DNA from 2 places in the Exiguobacterium sp. s50 genome. Region 2 is predicted to be linked to the other one. Evidence: riboswitches for the same ligand, from Rfam matches in the RefSeq annotation. Region 2 holds a riboswitch; the other holds the start of a gene.
What was found. A riboswitch is a leader RNA that binds a small molecule or an ion and turns the genes downstream of it on or off. The one in region 2 is predicted to bind FMN.
Positions count from the first base shown of each region.

Region 1: linked by a shared signal. The riboswitch ahead of KNP68_RS14895 (ECF transporter S component) and the one ahead of ribD (bifunctional diaminohydroxyphosphoribosylaminopyrimidine deaminase/5-amino-6-(5-phosphoribosylamino)uracil reductase RibD) in region 2 are both predicted to bind FMN.

Region 1 covers NZ_JACSLP010000019.1:3,137-11,875, reverse strand. Annotated here, with positions in the region: gene KNP68_RS14905 (IS1182 family transposase) at 1-1,227, opposite strand, end outside; gene KNP68_RS14900 (HesB/IscA family protein) at 1,409-1,765, opposite strand; FMN riboswitch at 1,863-2,004, shown strand; gene KNP68_RS14895 (ECF transporter S component) at 2,164-2,751, shown strand; gene KNP68_RS14890 (nucleotidyltransferase family protein) at 2,881-3,408, shown strand; gene KNP68_RS14885 (2'-5' RNA ligase family protein) at 3,500-4,045, opposite strand; gene KNP68_RS14880 (NupC/NupG family nucleoside CNT transporter) at 4,109-5,320, opposite strand; gene KNP68_RS14875 (YuzB family protein) at 5,531-5,767, opposite strand; gene KNP68_RS14870 (NAD(P)/FAD-dependent oxidoreductase) at 5,865-6,920, shown strand; gene KNP68_RS14865 (S8 family serine peptidase) at 7,158-8,588, shown strand; gene KNP68_RS14860 (DUF1462 family protein) at 8,627-8,739, opposite strand, start outside.
Region 2 covers NZ_JACSLP010000004.1:192,086-200,824, forward strand. Annotated here, with positions in the region: gene KNP68_RS07555 (iron chaperone) at 1-11, shown strand, start outside; gene KNP68_RS07560 (ZIP family metal transporter) at 61-876, opposite strand; gene ribH (6,7-dimethyl-8-ribityllumazine synthase) at 970-1,434, opposite strand; gene KNP68_RS07570 (bifunctional 3,4-dihydroxy-2-butanone-4-phosphate synthase/GTP cyclohydrolase II) at 1,431-2,615, opposite strand; gene ribE (riboflavin synthase) at 2,615-3,256, opposite strand; gene ribD (bifunctional diaminohydroxyphosphoribosylaminopyrimidine deaminase/5-amino-6-(5-phosphoribosylamino)uracil reductase RibD) at 3,237-4,316, opposite strand; FMN riboswitch at 4,469-4,611, opposite strand; gene KNP68_RS07585 (undecaprenyl-diphosphate phosphatase) at 4,706-5,518, opposite strand; gene KNP68_RS07590 (homing endonuclease associated repeat-containing protein) at 5,972-6,613, shown strand; gene KNP68_RS07595 (GGDEF domain-containing protein) at 7,038-8,720, opposite strand.

The DNA.
Region 1 (8,739 bases), on a different contig from region 2:
CCTGTCGGTCTTACGGGATTCGTGGCTGAACGGGAGCCGTCTCCCGTCCGGGCAGGTGAACGTATCGGATTCCCTGTCGTACGCCCAGTTCGAGATGTTGAAAGGGTTCTCGCGCCACTTCTTCTTCTGTTCCTTCCGGTACATCGTGTACGGGATCAAGGGAATGCGCCCCCGGCGCTCGAGGATGTCCGTGTAGTTCGGCTGGCTCCCATATCCCGCATCGGCGACGATGTAGGCGGGTAACTCGAGGAACGTTTCGACCTCGTCGAGGAACGGGGCCAACGTCCTCATATCGGTCGGGTTCGGAAAGACGTCATACGCCAGCGTGTACTGGCCCGAGGTCGCGATCTGGACATTGTAGCCGGGCTTCAATTGTCCGTTCTTCATGTGATCATCCTTCATCCGCATGAACGTCGCATCCCTGTCGGTCTTCGAGTAACTGTTCCGCGTGCCGAAGGCGGCCATGTGTTCCTCGTATCGGCGTTTCCGGGCAGCGAAGTCGGAGGCCTGCTTGCGGAGGCGGCGGGGTTCCTTGCGTCTCGCGCGCAGTCGTTTGCGTTCCTTGACGTCGGTCGTCGACGCGATTTCCTCATCGATCGCGTCGACCTTTTCCCCGAGTCGCGCCGCGACCTCCTCGAGTTCTTCGACCGAGAGCGCCTCCGGGCTCTCGCGCTCGATCTCTGGGATGACCTGCTCGGACATCAGCTCCTCGTACAGCCGGTTCGACTTCTCGACGAGTGCGGCGCTGTATTTCTCGACGGCCTTCCTCCAGACGAAGGTGTATCGGTTCGCGTTCGCCTCGAGCTTCGTGCCATCGATGAAGATCGCCTCCTGGTCGATCTCACCCGCCTCGACGAGGTGGCAACGGAACGTGACGAAGGCGGACTTCAGGATCGGGGCGACGTCCGGATGGACTCGGAACCGATTGATCGTCCGATAGCTCGGCTCGTGTCCCTGGGCGAGCCACATCATGCGCAGGCTGTCCTTGAGAAGGCCCTCGATCTTCCGGCCCGAGAACACGGACTGCGTGTACGCGCAGAGGACGATCTTCATCATCATCCGCGGGTGATAGGCCGGGCAGCCCGTCGTTCGCCAGAACGTCTCGAACGCCTCGTCCGGGATCTGTTCGACGAGGTCGTGGACGGCGAAGGCGATGTCGTTCTCCGGGAGCCGAACTTCTAAATCTAGGGGCAAAACCAACTGGTTCATGGTATACTCTTTGTACATAGGGGCACCTCCAAAGTTATGGTTTGGTCACTTTAACTTTATCAGAGGTCGCCCCTATCTGTTTATATCGAAATGTGCGTACGAACCCATAAAAAGGAGAAGAGGCCACCTGGCGCGAACGAGTCGCGCCAGGTGGCCTCTTTCTTATAAATCTACTGAGTTATGTCCCAGCCTCTTTCGTTTAGCAATCCCCAGGTGTCCCGGCGTTCGATGCCGTCCGGAAACTCGAGCCGCAACCGCACGTGGCGATGGCGTTCGGATTTTTAATCGTGAAGCCGCCTCCGAGCATCGACTGCTTATAGTCAATCTCGAGACCGTCGACGACCCCGTGATCGGCTTCCGCGACGATGACACGGACACCATAGTGGTCAAACTGAACGTCCTTGTCTGTCTTATCCTCATCAAACCCCATCCCATAAGACAGGCCGGTACACCCGCCCCCTTGCACTTTGATCCGCAAGTACTGGTCGTCGGGGCGTTCGGTCTGTTTCATCATATCGATGACTTGTAATGCGGCTGATTCTGTCAAATGAATCATCTGAACTCCTCCTTCGTTATCTTAACTTCAAGTCAACTGACTTGAGATTTTGTGAAATATCTTGTATAACTAAACTGTAACAAAAAAAATTAAATCGTTCCATCTTCGGGGCAGGGTGAAATTCCCGACCGGCGGTATTGAAGACAAGTTCTTCTCAGCCCGTGAGCGAGCAAGGCGTTGCTTGCTGATTTCGTGAGATTCGAAAGCCGACAGTAAAGTCTGGATGGGAGAAGATGGCGGCATCCGACCGATATCCGGATGTTTTCTTCGGCGTGGTCTAAACACCGATGAGAACATCTATTTCGTATGCGCGTAAACTCTCCCGATTGTTTGATACAATCGGGTTTTTCTATGCGACGGGTGCCATTCATCAAGGAGCGACAAAAGGAGAGATTTTGATGAAAACAACGCGCAACAAACGATTGACAACACTGGTGACGCTATCGATGCTCGGGGCCATTTCTTTTGTCCTCATGCTCTTTAACTTCCCGCTGCCTTTCCTACCACCGTTCCTAAAAGTGGATTTCAGTGACATTCCCGCGCTCGTCGCCGGGATCGTGTTCTCCCCACTCGCAGGCGTCGTGGTCGTCGCTCTAAAAAACGTCCTCTACTATGTCTTCAACGGTGGCGGCGTTCCGGTCGGCGAAGTCGCGAACTTCTTTGCAGGCGTCGCCTTCATGTATCCGGTCGCATGGTTCTACCATAAACGTAAAACGAATAAAGCGCTCGCTTCAGGCCTCGTGGCCGGTACGATCACGATGGCACTCAGCTTGGCAATCTTGAACTATTTGCTCATCTTACCAGCCTACGCGTTCTTCTTCGGCATGACCGAGATGGCGCAACCGGCAGTCAAAACGGACCTCGTCCTATACGGTATCTTGCCGTTCAACTTCATTAAGGCCTTGTTGATCAGCGCCTTGTTCGTCCCACTCTTCCTCAAATTGAAGCCGTGGATCGAACGCCAGCGCATGCAACTTCAAGCGTAACTGACAAGCACCTAGACCGGGGTCTAGGTGCTTTTTGTATAGGTACGCTATGCTAATGAGAGAATAGGAGGAGATGGATTGAACACGACTGAAGATGTGACCCATTTTTTAGAGACTGATGTGGAACTGATGCGTCTGTTGACAATCGTCGCTTCGCTCGGTTTACCCGATTGGTGGATTTGTGCCGGATACGTGCGGGCAAAAATATGGGATGACGCGCACGGCTACGAAGTACCGACGCCGATCGAGGACGTCGATGTCATCTACTTTGACCGATCTCACATCGACGAGGCGATTGAAAAACAGTATGAGGCACAACTGCACGACCTGTTACCGAACGTCCCTTGGTCGGTCAAAAACCAGGCCCGCATGCATCTGGTCAATCAATTGCCACCGTATCAATCTGCGGTCGATGCCTTGGCCCATTTCCCTGAGACGGTCACGGCCATCGGTGTCAGTCTTGGTGCGGGCGGACGCTTGAAGCTGGCCGCCCCTTACGGTATCGACGACATAGTCGAACTAAAGTTACGACCGACCCCGGCCTTTGCGAACGACGCTTCACACCATCATATTTATCGAGCCCGGATCAATAAAAAGAATTGGCAAGCCACTTGGCCGAGACTCCAAGAAGTGGATATACCTCGTCAGGAACGATAAAACCCCACCGTTTCCTGGTCAATCCCTTCTATCGGTCCTAGTCACATATGACAAACCTGACAGAAGAATGCACCTAAGTAACTTAGCTTTGTTACTTTTGTGCGGATAATTTTACTCTATGTAATACTCGAACGTGAATCGGTGTTACTAATTCAATTAATGCCACCTCTACAATTTTTCCAGCTATAGGTTTTACAATATCAGTACAATATTCAAAAGCATCTTTCATCTTTTCTTTAGACAATCTGTTTGCCAGTGTACAGTGCGGAATCCATGAGTCCGGCAAATATAAGGACTCAGCGTTATCATTAAACTCCCCAAATATACAATAATGCTCTAAGTGGAGGCTCCTCAATCCGGATGAGATTGTAGGTGAAAGAAAAAGTGCACTCGATTGAATGAACGTACCCAACGTACTAAATGTTAGATTTATAATCTCCTTCGATTGATAGTAGCTGTCCATCAGTTCGATATACGCCTCAACATTCAAACTACTGTAACTAGCTAATGTTATATGAGGTTGTCGATTCGAGACTTCATATGCATAAGAAGTAATTCCTTCTTGTTTCAAGCCTTCCCATACCTCTTGAATTCGTTTCTCCGTTTGTTCATCAAAAAGCGCTATCATTCCATACATATGTCATTCCTCCCCAAAAAAGAGTGACCACCGAAGTGATCACTCTGAGTATATCGTATTTGATTAGAGAAGCAGACCAGCAAGCGTGGCTGACATCAAGTTAGCAAGCGTACCTGCGAGAATCGCGAGGACACCCATGCGCGCGATATCGTTCCGACGGTTCGGTGCCATTCCACCAAGACCACCGAGAAGGATAGCGAGTGACGAGATGTTAGCGAATCCACAGAGTGCGAACGCGATCATAGCTTCCGTACGTGCCGAGAGGTCACCAGAACCGATGATTGGTGCGAATTCAGAGAAAGCGACGAATTCGTTCAACACGAGTTTTTGTCCGAGGAAGCTACCGAATTGAACAGCATCTGCCCATGGCACACCGATCACGAATGCGAGCGGTGCGAACACATAACCAAGAATCAATTGAAGCGTGAGACCGTCGAAACCGAACAAGCCACCGATTCCACCGAGAATCAAGTTAACGAGCGCGATCAATGAAACGAAGGCGAGAAGCATCGCACCGACGTTCAATGCAAGGAAGAGACCGTCAGAGGCACCGCGAGCGGCTGCATCGACGAAGTTCGCTGCCTTGTTCTCTTCATCTTCAGCGATTTCGATATCGTCATCCGGTACGTCTGTTTCCGGGACGATGATTTTCGCGAACATGAGACCAGCAGGAGCAGCCATGAAGCTCGCTGCGAGCAAGTACTCGAGCGGTACACCAAGAGCAGCGTATCCAGCAAGAACTGAACCGGCAACCGAGGCGAGACCACCGACCATGACAGCGAAGAGTTCCGATTGCGTCATCGTTGGAAGGTAAGGTTTGATGACGAGCGGTGCTTCCGTCTGACCGACGAAGATGTTCGCTGTCGCTGAGAGCGATTCTTTACGTGATGTGCCAAGTGCTTTGGCGAGAGCCGTACCGAGGATACGGATCACCCACTGCATGACACCTACATAGTAGAGAAGTGCGATGAGTGACGACATGAAGACGATAATCGTCAACACTTGGAACGCGAAGACGAAGTTGTCTCCGCCGACAGCTGTACCGAAGACGAAACTAATCCCGGCGTTCGCCGTGTTCAAGACGTTCTGGACGCCTCCTGAGATCCATTCTAACGCGTTACGTCCTACTGTAGTGAAGAGGACGAGGAAGGCGAACGTAAACTGTACCGCGAAAGCGGCAAGCACGGTGCGCCATTTGATGGCTTTACGGTTGGTCGAGAAGATGTAAGCGATTCCAATTAGTGCCAAAATACCAACCACGCTCATGATATTCATTGGTGTTGTGCTCCTTTCATATTGGGGAAACCTGATAATATGATATACCCGAATCGAGATGTGTCCTACCGTTTGAAACGCTTTCTTTTTCTGTTGTTAAACGTCAGACAACCTACATTCGAACCTCTTTGAATATAACAGACCCTTTTTAAAAATGCAACGGGTCAAAACGGTCAAAATAAAAAAAGTTTGAAGGTCCTTCAAACTTTTTCACCATGCCATTTCTTCAATTTTTTCATATACATTCGTCACGAGTTGTTCCGGTGTATCCCCGGTCACGACCTCACCATCGACGAGACAAAACAAGTCAAGCGAACAGACGCCGCAGTAGCCCGTACAGCCATATTCGACGACGTCTAAGTCTGGATCGGACTCTAATTTGGCGCGGGCGATTTGTGAACCCATCGCTAAATTGGAGGCACAGAACTCAATGATCGGATTCATCATGTCATTCACCCTTCCCCTTTCCTTCAAAGCAGGAAAATGGTTCTTCTACGGCGTATTATAACATGATACAGTTGAAGTGTAACAAAGGGGGATTTTTATGCGCAAATTAGTCGTCTTGGGAGGCGGTTACGGGGGTATGCGTGTAATCGAACGTGTCCTCGGCCATCAGCTGAAGGACGTATCGATCACACTCATCGACCGTCTACCTTACCATGGATTAAAAACAGAGTATTATGCACTTGCGGCGGGGACCGTGTCGGATCGTGACATCCGCATCGATTTTCCAGAAGAGGTCGACTACATATACGGCCAAGTCACCGATATCGATACGGGGGACAAAATGGTCCTGCTCGCGAGCGGGGAAAAAGTGCCGTACGACGACCTCGTCATCGGCCTCGGTTGCGAGGACAAGTATCACAACGTGCCCGGTGCCGCCGAGTTCACGTACAGCATCCAAACGTTAGAAGAATCACGCAAGACCCAGCAAGCAATCAACGGCCTATCTCCGGGATCGGTCGTCTCGATCGTCGGTGCCGGCCTGTCCGGTGTCGAGCTCGCCAGCGAGCTGCGCGAGAGTCGTCCCGACTTGACGGTCCGTTTGTTCGACCGCGGCCCGTCCGTCCTATCGTTCCTATCAAACCGCGTCTCGATGTATGTCCAGTCTTGGTTCGAGGAACATGGTGTCGAAGTCATCAATAACTCGAACATCGTCCGGGTCGACGCCGATGGGTTATGGAACCATGAACAGCACTTCGCTTCCGATTTGACGGTGTGGACCGCCGGGATTCAACCGGTCGCCGTCGTCCGCAACCAAGGTTGGGAACTCGACGGGGGTGGACGTGTCAAATTGACACCACACCACTACGTCCCGGAACAGCCCGACATCTTCGTCGTCGGGGACAACGCCAGCCTGCCGTATGCACCTTCGGGTCAGCTCGCGGAAGCGCAGGCCGAACAGATCGTCCAAGTGCTACTCTGTAAATGGAAAGGTGTCGGGTATCCAGATTTGCCGGATATCAAACTCCGAGGCACGTTAGGATCGCTTGGGAAGAAGGCCGGATTCGGCGTCTTCATGGGCAAGCAGTCGCTCACCGGAAAAGTCGCGCGATTGCTCAAGTCCGGAATTCTTTGGAAACATAAAGTCATTAAATAACATGCCTGGGTCGGCCATCTCGGTCGATCCTTTTTAGTGTAAAGCAATCCATTTGTCGTTCAGCCACCGTCGTGTTGAGCCAAAAGTCTTGTATCTGAATCCCCTGTATCCTTATCTAAATATTCAGATTATTGATTCGATTGACATATTCTACCCGTTGGCAAAACTTGTTACTCTAGGGTCACGGCCGAACGACTTCGTGTCGCCTCGCCTACATAACCCGAAGGAGGAAACAAGTTGAAAAAAATCTGTAGCACCGTCCTCGCCTCATTGCTCGTCTTGTCAACCGTCCCGGAAGCCGCGGAAGCTGCTCCCAACAAATCGAAAGAACGCGTCATCGTCGTCTTCAAAGAGTCAGCGAAGAACATCCCGCTCTCAATCGAAGGCATGGAAGTTCGCCAACAGTACAAAAACATTCCGGCCGCAGCGCTCGAAGTACCGAAGGCTGCCTTGAATGGCTTGAAGAACAACCCGAACGTCGCCCACGTGGAAGTCGATCAAACGGTACAAATCGAAAATCAGACGCAAGACTGGGGCATTCCGAAGTTGAAAGCTCCATCAGCTTGGCAGAGTGGCTACACCGGGAAAGGCGTGAAAGTATCGGTCGTTGATACCGGAATCTCGCCGCACCCTGATTTGACGATTTCTGGTGGTGCCTCGTTCAGTACAGTCACGAGCTCATACGCGGATGACAACGGTCACGGTACGCACGTCGCCGGGATTATCGGTGCCCGCAACAACAGCATCGGAACGGTCGGGATTGCCCATGAGGCGAGCATCTATGCTGTTAAAGCACTCGAAGCCAACGGTAGTGGTAGCCTCTCGAGTATCATCGCCGGGATTGACTGGTCGATCACGAACGATATGGACGTCATCAACTTGAGTCTCGGGACGACAAGTCCATCGACGACGCTCCAACAAGTCGTCGATCGCGCCAATAACGCGGGTATCCTCGTCGTCGCGGCAGCCGGTAACAACGGACGCGCTGACGGTACAGGTGATCTCGTCAACTACCCAGCCCGTTACAGCTCGGCCATCGCCGTCGCGGCGACGGACATCAACAACAACCGCGCCTCGTTCTCGGCGACAGGTAGCACGGTCGAAGTCGCGGCACCAGGTGTGAGCATCAACTCGACACTCGCGAACGGCGGCTACGGTCAAATGAGCGGGACATCGATGGCGACACCTTACGTCGCCGGTAACCTCGCACTCATGAAGCAAGCGTTCCCGACGTTGTCGAGCTCGCAACTCCGCACGAAACTGTCACAAGATTCGATCGACCTCGGAACGGCCGGCCGTGACACCTGGTTCGGGAACGGACTCGTGCAAGCACCGACGTCTGGCGGCACGACGCAACCGGTCCAAGCGCTCACGACGACAGTATCGACATCGAAATCAACTTACTACGCTGGTGAAGTCGTCTCGATTTCTTCAACAGTCCGGAATTCGAACGGCCAAGCGGTCGCGAACGCCGACGTCCGTGTGACGGTCACACAGCCAAACGGCGCGACGCTCACAGGAACAGGCAAGACAAGTTCAACGGGCGCCATCACGTTCACGCTCTCGACAAGCTCTTCGTCACAACGTGGGACGTATCAAGTAAAATCTGATGCGACGCTCACTGGTTACACGGCAGGTTCGGCGACGTCGTCGTTCCGTCTTCTATAACGCACAAGAGTCGAACGACAATCGTCGCTCGACTCTTTTCATGCTGTCGTCTGTTCAATGGCCGAATAGACTTTCCGTAGTTGGACGACCCCTTCGTCCACCACTTCCCCATCGATGAGCACGAGCGGATAGAACCACTCGTCCTGCTTGA
Region 2 (8,739 bases):
TTTGGCGTTGATCTGAAAGAAGGAGCGATGACGCACATGTCACCGCTCCTTTTCTGTGGCTTATCCTAACGCCACGTCCAACATCATCATGATGGTGAAGCCGAGCATCAACGCCATCGACGCCATATCTTTATGCCCATTCTCTTGCGACCCCGGGATCACTTCTTCGACGACGACAAAAATCATCGCCCCGGCGGCAAAGCTGAGCGCGAACGGCAAGAGCGGCTCCATGACAAGCACGGCCCAAACGCCGACCAGTGCGGCCGCCGGTTCGACCATGCCCGATAACTGACCGTAGAAAAAACTGCGGCGCCGGGAGAGCCCATCCCGTCTGAGCGGGAGCGATACGGCGGCACCTTCCGGAAAGTTTTGAATGCCGATGCCGATGGCCAACGCGATGGCACCTGTCAGCGAGGCGGACGGGAAATCGGCCGCGACCGCCCCGAAGGCGACACCGATGGCCAGTCCTTCCGGGATATTGTGCAGCGTGATCGCCAAGACGAGCAACGTGCTCCGTTTCCGTTTTTGGGGATGGAAACCTTCCACTTCTTTTAGGGATGGTGTCGGATGCACGTGCGGAATCAGTTTGTCGACGACTGCCAAAAACAGACCACCCACTAAAAAACCGACGGTGGCCGGAAACCAAGCCGGCATCGCGTCTTGTTCCGCCATTTCGATGGCCGGGGCGAGGAGTGACCAAAAACTGGCCGCTATCATGACACCGCCGGCAAACCCGAGCATGCTGTCCATCAACCGCTCGTTAATCGACTTCGTCATGAAGACGATTGCCGCCCCGAGCGCGGTCATCCCCCATGTGAACATCGTCCCGAGCAACGCCTGCATGGCCGGGCTCAGTTGAGCCACCCATTCCCACATCACCATCGCCTCCTTCCACCCTATCCTTTTCCCGGGACGCATGCGTCGCTAACGACAAAAAAGAGGAGAGCTGGTTCGCTCTCCCCCGTCCAATTAAAACGCGCGCATCAAGTTCGCCATCTCGATGGCCGACGTTGCCGCTTCCCAACCTTTGTTCCCGGCTTTCGTTCCAGCTCGCTCGATCGCTTGCTCAATCGTCTCGGTCGTCAAGACACCGAAAATGACCGGTACTTCTGACTGATAACTCGCCTGGGCGATGCCTTTCGCCGCCTCGTTACAGACGTAGTCGAAGTGTGGTGTCGCCCCACGGATGACGGCCCCGAGTGTGATGACGGCATCATATTTCTTGCTCATCGCCATCTTCTTCGCGACAAGTGGGAGTTCGAACGCCCCAGGGACGAATGCGATCTCGACGTCGTCTTGTTCGACGCCGTGGCGCTTCAACGCATCCTTCGCCCCGTCTAGCAAGCGCATCGTGATGAGATCGTTGAACCGTCCGACGACGATTCCGACTTTCAAGCCTTTTCCGACCAAGTTTCCTTCAAATGTATGCATCATGATTCTTCTCCTCCAAAGTGATTCATTTTTTGTTGTTTCGTCATTCGGTACTTCTCGTTCGCCGCATGGGCGCCGACGAGAATCGGGACACGTTCGATGACCGTGATGCCGCACGCTTCTAACGCATCGACTTTTTCCGGGTTGTTCGTCATGAGCCGGACGTTCGTGACGCCGAGGTCACGAAGCATGGCCGCGCTGACCCGGTAATCGCGCAAATCGGCATGAAGTCCGAGCGCAACGTTCGCCTCGACCGTATCAAGCCCTTGTTCTTGTAGTTCGTACGCCTTCAATTTATTGAGCAGACCGATGCCACGCCCTTCTTGTCTCATATACAAGATGACACCGCCTTCGGCTTCCACTTTCGCCATCGCTGTGTCCAGTTGTGGCCCGCAATCGCAACGATGGGACCCGAAGACGTCACCGGTCAGACATTCGGAATGAATCCGGACGAGCGGTGCGTGTTCGATCTCACCTTTGACGAGCGCGACGTGTTCTTCCCGGTCGAGGACGTTCCGATAACCGATCAATCGGAAGTCCCCTTTCACCGAGGGGAGCGAGACGTCCGCCTCTCGTTCGACGAGGTCCGTCTCCATATAGCGAACTAATTCCTCAATCGTGATGAATTTTAAATCATGCGCTTGTGCGACACGTTCAAGGTCCGGCAACCGGGCCATCTCGCCGTCCGGACGGATAATCTCACAGATGACGGCGACTGGTTCACTTCCGGCAAGTCGCGCCAAATCGACCGACGCTTCCGTATGCCCGCGCCGGACGGAGACGCCACCTTTTTTGGCGATGAGCGGGAAGATATGACCAGGACGTTGGAAATCGGCCGGACGGGCGTTGCTATTCGCGAGTTCGCGCACCGTATGGGCCCGCTCGCTCGCCGAGATGCCCGTCGTCGAATCGACGTGGTCGACACTGACCGTGAACGCCGTGCCGTGCGGGTCGGTACTGTTCGCGACCATCGGCTGCAAGTCGAGCCGGACGGCCACTTCTTCAGCGAGAGAAGCGCAGACGAGCCCTTTGCCTTCCGTGATGAGGAAATTCATCGTCTCTGCTGTCATTTTATCCGCGAGGACGACGAAGTCCCCTTCGTTCTCCCGGTCCTCATCGTCGACGACGATGATGGGACGTCCCATCTTCAACTCTTCGACTGCTTCTTTAATCGAGTGAAACATTACCATCCCGCCTTTCCATACCCTTGTGACGCCAGCGATTCGAGCGTCATCGGTTTTTGACTTACGAGTTTTTCCATATACTTAGCCAACATGTCACATTCCAAATTGACCGCATCCCCAGCCTGTTTCATCCCGAGCACTGTCTCACTGTACGTGTGCGGGATGAGCGACAACGTGAAGCCGCGTTCCGTCACATCAAACACCGTCAAGCTCGTCCCGTCGACCGAAATCGAACCTTTCGGGACGATATAACGGAGGAGAGATGGCTCACAGCTGATGTCGACATAGACCGCGTTCGCGAGCGATTGTTTTTTGACGATGCGCCCGACCCCGTCGACGTGACCCGATACGAAGTGACCACCGAAGCGTCCGTTCGCGGGCATAGCCCGCTCCAAGTTAACGTTCGTGCCGGGGCGGACCCCGTCGAGACTCGACGCCTTCAGCGTTTCCGGCATGACATCGACCGAGAAGCTGTCACGATCGAACGTCGTCACGGTGAGACAGATGCCGTTGACGGAGATACTGTCACCGAGCTTCACGTCCTCGAGGACGATTTTTCCGGCGAGCGTGAGTCGGAGGGACGGACCGTTGCGTTTCACTGCCTTGACACTGCCGATTTCTTCAACGATTCCCGTGAACATCGGACTCCCCCTCTCGCATGATGAGTTTGATGTCGGCGCCGACCGTCTCGACCGATTGCACGTCATATCGATTGATTGCATCGAGCGGACCGTCATGATGCGAACGGTAAAATCCGCCCTTGCCGCCGAACACGCGCGGTGACTGGTACATGACCCACTCGTCGACGAACCGTCCGTCCAAGAGTGATGTGACGAGCGTCGGTCCCGCTTCGACGAGCAGACGACCGATGCCGCGTGCGTAGACGTCTTGCAGCACAGCGTCGAGCGACGTGTACGCCGCGAGTTCGACGCCGCGCTCGATGAACGCGTCCCGCTTCGTTTGATCGTCGGACGTCGTGTAGAGTAGCACCGGCACATCGTTCGCCGTCCGGACGAGCTGACTTGACAGCGGCGTGCGTAACTCTCGGTCTAGCACGACCCGGAGCGGTTCCGTCGTCTCGCGGTCGAGCCGGACGGTGAGGGCCGGGTCATCAGCGAGGACAGTGCCGACACCGGTCAAAATCGCATCGACCGACGCCCGCAGTTCATGGACGTCCCGTCTCGCTTCGGTTCCGGTCACCCACTTGCTGTCACCGGTATCGAGGGCGACTTTGCCGTCAAGGCTCGTCGCCGTCTTTAAGATGACATACGGCCGTTTCGTCTCGAGCGAGCGCAAGAACGCCACGTTGAGCGTTCGTGCCTCACTCTCGAGCAGACCGACTTCGACATCAATCCCGGCCGCTTTCAATCGAGCGATGCCTTGCCCTGACACGAGCGGATTCGGGTCGGTCATCGCGATGACGATCCGTTTGATGCCCGACTCTACGACTAAATCGGCACACGGCGGTGTCTTGCCATAATGCGAGCACGGTTCGAGCGTGACATACATCGTGGCGCCATAGGCGGCAGCACCGGCCATGCGGATGGCGTGCACTTCGGCGTGCGCTTCCCCCGCCTTCAAGTGGGCGCCGAACCCGACGACTCGACCGTCCTTGACGACGACGGCCCCGACGCGCGGATTGACGCCGGTCGAAGAGGCGGATTTGGCCAATTGGATGGCTTGTTGCATGTACTGTTGCATAATCTCCCTCCTTGTTTCGTACAAACAAAAAGACCTCAAGGAATGATCCTCAAGGTCTCGGTGGGAGTCGTCCGTCGTCATTTGGGCAAGCCAAATAAGCGTTTTCTTTACAGAAAAACGTACGACGAACTACAGGTCGCGTGGACCTGTCATGTTTCCTTCTCCCATCCAGACTATACTGTCGGCTCTAGAATCGCACTAGATCCACCGTTCGCACACGTGCGACCGGGTCACGGACTTAAGGCTCGCGCCCATCACCGCCGGTTGGGACTTTCACCCGACCCCGAAGGAATATTTGTTTGTACGTCTCCACTTTAGCGCAAAAATAAATGGATGGCAAAACGAAATGCGCAAAAAAAGCGCCGCTCGTGTGAGCAACGCTTTGTAAATCAAGCCAAGAATAAAACGACGAGGAGTCCGACAACCCAGCAATAGAAGGAGAAGTATTTGAGCTCGCCTTTCGCCATGATGTGCTGGAACCATTTGAGCGAGATGGCCGTGAGCGCATACGAGGCGATGAACGCCAAGATGAGCGGTCCGAACAAATCACGTGTTTCTGGATTCGTGAACAACTCCGGTCCCTCTAAAATCGTCACCCCGAGACTGATCGGGATGAACAGGAAGAACGAGAAGCGAAGCGCCGACTCTTGTTTGATGCCGAGCAACATCGCCATGACGATTGTCGCCCCGGAGCGACTGATCCCTGGGATGAGCGCGACCGCTTGAGCGAGACCGATTAAGATGGCGTCGCGGAGCGTGATGCCGCCGTCTCCTTTATTCCCTCGCATATTCCGGATGAACCAGAGCGCGACCCCGGTCAGGATAAGCGTATAACCGACCGTGGCGACGCCGCTGAGCTTCTCGCCAATCCAATCGCCGAACAGGACGCCGAGCACACCGGCTGGGACCGTGGCGACGAGCAAGAGACCAATGAACTTGACGTCGACCATCGTCTCGTCACTGCGGTCCTTTTTAAACAAGAACGTCCACAGACTGACGACGAGACGGACGACGTCCTGCCGATAAATCGTTAACACGGCGAGCAACGAGGCAAAGTTCACGAAAATCTCGAAGGAGAGCCCCGGTAACTCGATATCAAACAGCTCTTGGAAGATGACCAAGTGACCGCTTGATGAGATTGGAATCGGCTCGGTGAACCCTTGAATCAAGCCGAGTAGGAGATAAAATAACCATATTGTCATATCGTAACATCCTCTTTTCTTATTTACATCAATTCCATTATTTTAGCAGACCGTTCGTTTCACTGACCACCCTTTCAAAAAAAAATCGTTATTTTCAAAACTTTCATTTGATTAGTCTGAAAATTAAATTTATTATAGAAGAGTACTCAACTGGTGCGACGGTGATGACCCCATTGGCCAGTTGGGTACTTTTTCGTACAGATTATTACATATTAGCCACGATAAAACTTTTTGTTTACAATTGAACCCATTTAATATTAAATTTGTAATAGAACTGTTACCATTTTTTCAAAGTATAAACAGGACTTTAGACCTACCCGTTCATAAAATCGGTTTAAAAAAACTTGAACAATGCACTTATAAATTGTAAAAACTGGCCGATAGTATGATTGTAGAAGCAACTTCGTCATCTTTGTCGGTTCAGATATGAGTCCATGGAAGGAGGAACCATCATTGAGTCAAACGCTATCCACTAAATCCCACCACTTGTCCACCGAACAGCAGAGGATGATTCACTGTATTCGACTGCTCGGCGACTTGTTGAAGGAACGTCCACGACGCTCTGTGTATCGTCGCTTCGCGATGGAACAAAGCTGGCCATCTCCCGAGTCGATTATCCGACAGTTCGGGTCATGGGCCGAGGCGCTTGCAATCGCCGGCTATGAATGGCACGGAGAGGCGACTGTCGATCTCCCGGACAAAATGCCAAAGTACACGCGTGAAGATATCATCGAGACACTCGCCCTCTACTCGCGCGACATGGGATCGATTATCACGCTCAAAAAGTATCAGGAATGGCGCAAGCTCCATCCGAAAGCACCGAGCCATTACCATATCGTCAAGACGTTCGGTTCGTGGCATGACGCCTGCGCCGAAGCCGGACTTGAAGCGAGTGTGACGTACTCGAAATCAGAGCTCTCCACCGCACTCCGTGAAGCGATTCACGAGATGGGCTTCTCTCTTTCCTTCGAAGCGTATCGCGAATGGGCAAAACGGAACAACAAACCATCCACGAAAGCAATTCTTCATCGTTACGGTTCATGGTCGGCTGCGATTCACGCGGTCGAGTCAGAAATTTTCAATCAGAAATTATAATCTTTCATTCATAAGGAGGACGCCGGGTATCCGGTGTCCTCCTTTATTTTGTAGATGTTGCGTCATCGTCCTTTCGGCGCCCACGCTTTCTGCAGGCAATCCCGGAGCCGCATCGCTTACGCTGCTGGGTCTCCGTCGGATTGCTATCCTGCAAGAGTCGGGGCGCCGACGGACGAGCGCATCGAAAGCGCCACGGTACATCAATATCCCGTGTCAGACATGGAAGTTCGTTCAATATTTGTTGAACGATGCCTTGGCCGGTGCCCGAACTCCTAGGGGAGAGCGATGCAAGGATGACTCCGTAAAGCGCGGCACGCGCTGCGGAGGCATCCGCATCGCCCCAGGAACGGAGGGCGTCGGCCGAACATCGTTCATGTTGATTAGACGAAAAAGAAGAACACCGGCTTATTCGTGTTCTCTTTCATCATTGAATCCGTTCCGTCGACGTGTCGCGATAATGGGCGACACGGTCCCGCCCGTTGAATTTTGCACCGACGTACATGGCTCGGTCGGCGTGGCGGAGTAGCGTGTCGAGGTCGTCATACTCGTGGATCGTCTCGATGCCGATGCTCGCCGTCACTTGGACGCGGATCCCTTCGGAGCCGAACGGATGGGCGCGGAGCGCTTGGCGGATCTTCTCTCCCGTCACGAGCGCGGCCGCCTCATCCATGCGCGGGAAGACGAACACGAACTCTTCGCCGCCGTAACGCGTGACGAGGTCACCGCTTCGGACGAGACGACTGAACAGCGCCCCGGCCTCGATTAACACTTCATCCCCGAACGCATGGCCATACGTATCGTTAATCGCCTTGAAATGATCCAAGTCGACCAAGAACACGGACAACGGATACGAGGCAATGTCGTTCAACCGCTCCTTCGTCCAACGTTTGAGCGCCCGCTGGTTCGGCAGCCCTGTCATCGGGTCGGTCAGACTCTCATGCTGGAGCCGGTTGCGCTCGTCAATCCGTTCGAGTGACCAGGACAAGGTTTTCAACAGTCGATGAATCTCGACGGCGATCGCCCCTTCATACGCGCCGTTCGCTGTCGTCGAAATCATGCAACTGACCGCGTTCGTCGTGCTCGAAACGGGCTGGATGACGAGGGCCGAATGATGTAACTCGGTCTGTTGTGCCTGCAGGTCGGGATGCCACTCATGGAGCGAATCGTACACGAAGTACGGCTCTTCCGCATCCCGATGCCGTTCGAGCGTAAAGGCGTCGGCAATCGGTTTTGACTTTCGTCCGCTGACGTCATAGAACGTGCGGTCGCCGGTTCGATTGACTTGTAACCAGCCACGTTCGAGTTCGACGACTTCTCTTAACCCGTTCCAAAACTTCTCGATGAGCAGTTGTTCGTTGTCGACTCGGTAGAGCTGTTCTTTCAAACGCTCGACTTGGTCGATTTTCGACTGCGTCTCCTCGGTCTCCGTCGCTTTGGACAGCCCCATCTTGAGGAGCGACAGAATGAGGAACGTCGCCATCAGGCCGGTATAGCCGAACAACTGGAACGCCTCGATTGCGACCATCGTGAACAATAGCTCGAGCGAGATGACGAGCCAGTCGAATCGGAGCAGACGCCACATGATCGGGAGCGGAATCCGTTCCCCGATCAAGAACCGCGACATGAGGAAACTGAATCCGAGGACGAGGAACAAGATCGCGAAGAAACCGAGTAGCGCCGTACCTTGCTCGAGCAGATGGACGTTCGGACCAATTTGTCCGCCGAGCCGCAAGTAGACGAGTCCTGGTAAGACGAGCAACATCGCCTCAATCAACGTATTGAGCGGATAGAAATGTAAAAATCGTCGCCGCCCGACTTTGTTGGCGAACGTCCGGGCCTGGAATGTGAGCAGCAGGAGCTGTCCCATCAATAAGGCCGGGAGCAGACCGTACAAGAAGAACGTCATAAAGACAAACATCTCATGGAACGTGAAGTGCAAGTGCCGCCGCTTGAGCGGATTCATCACGAACAGGGCACCGAGCGTAAAGATGAACCAAAACAACGACCAATCAAACGTCCCGATACCGAGCCACATATAGGAGAGAATCCCCATGAAGACGATCGACCACGAGAACCAGCTCCTGACGAGGTACTTCCGAAATCGCATCGTCTCCCCCCTTTCCTTA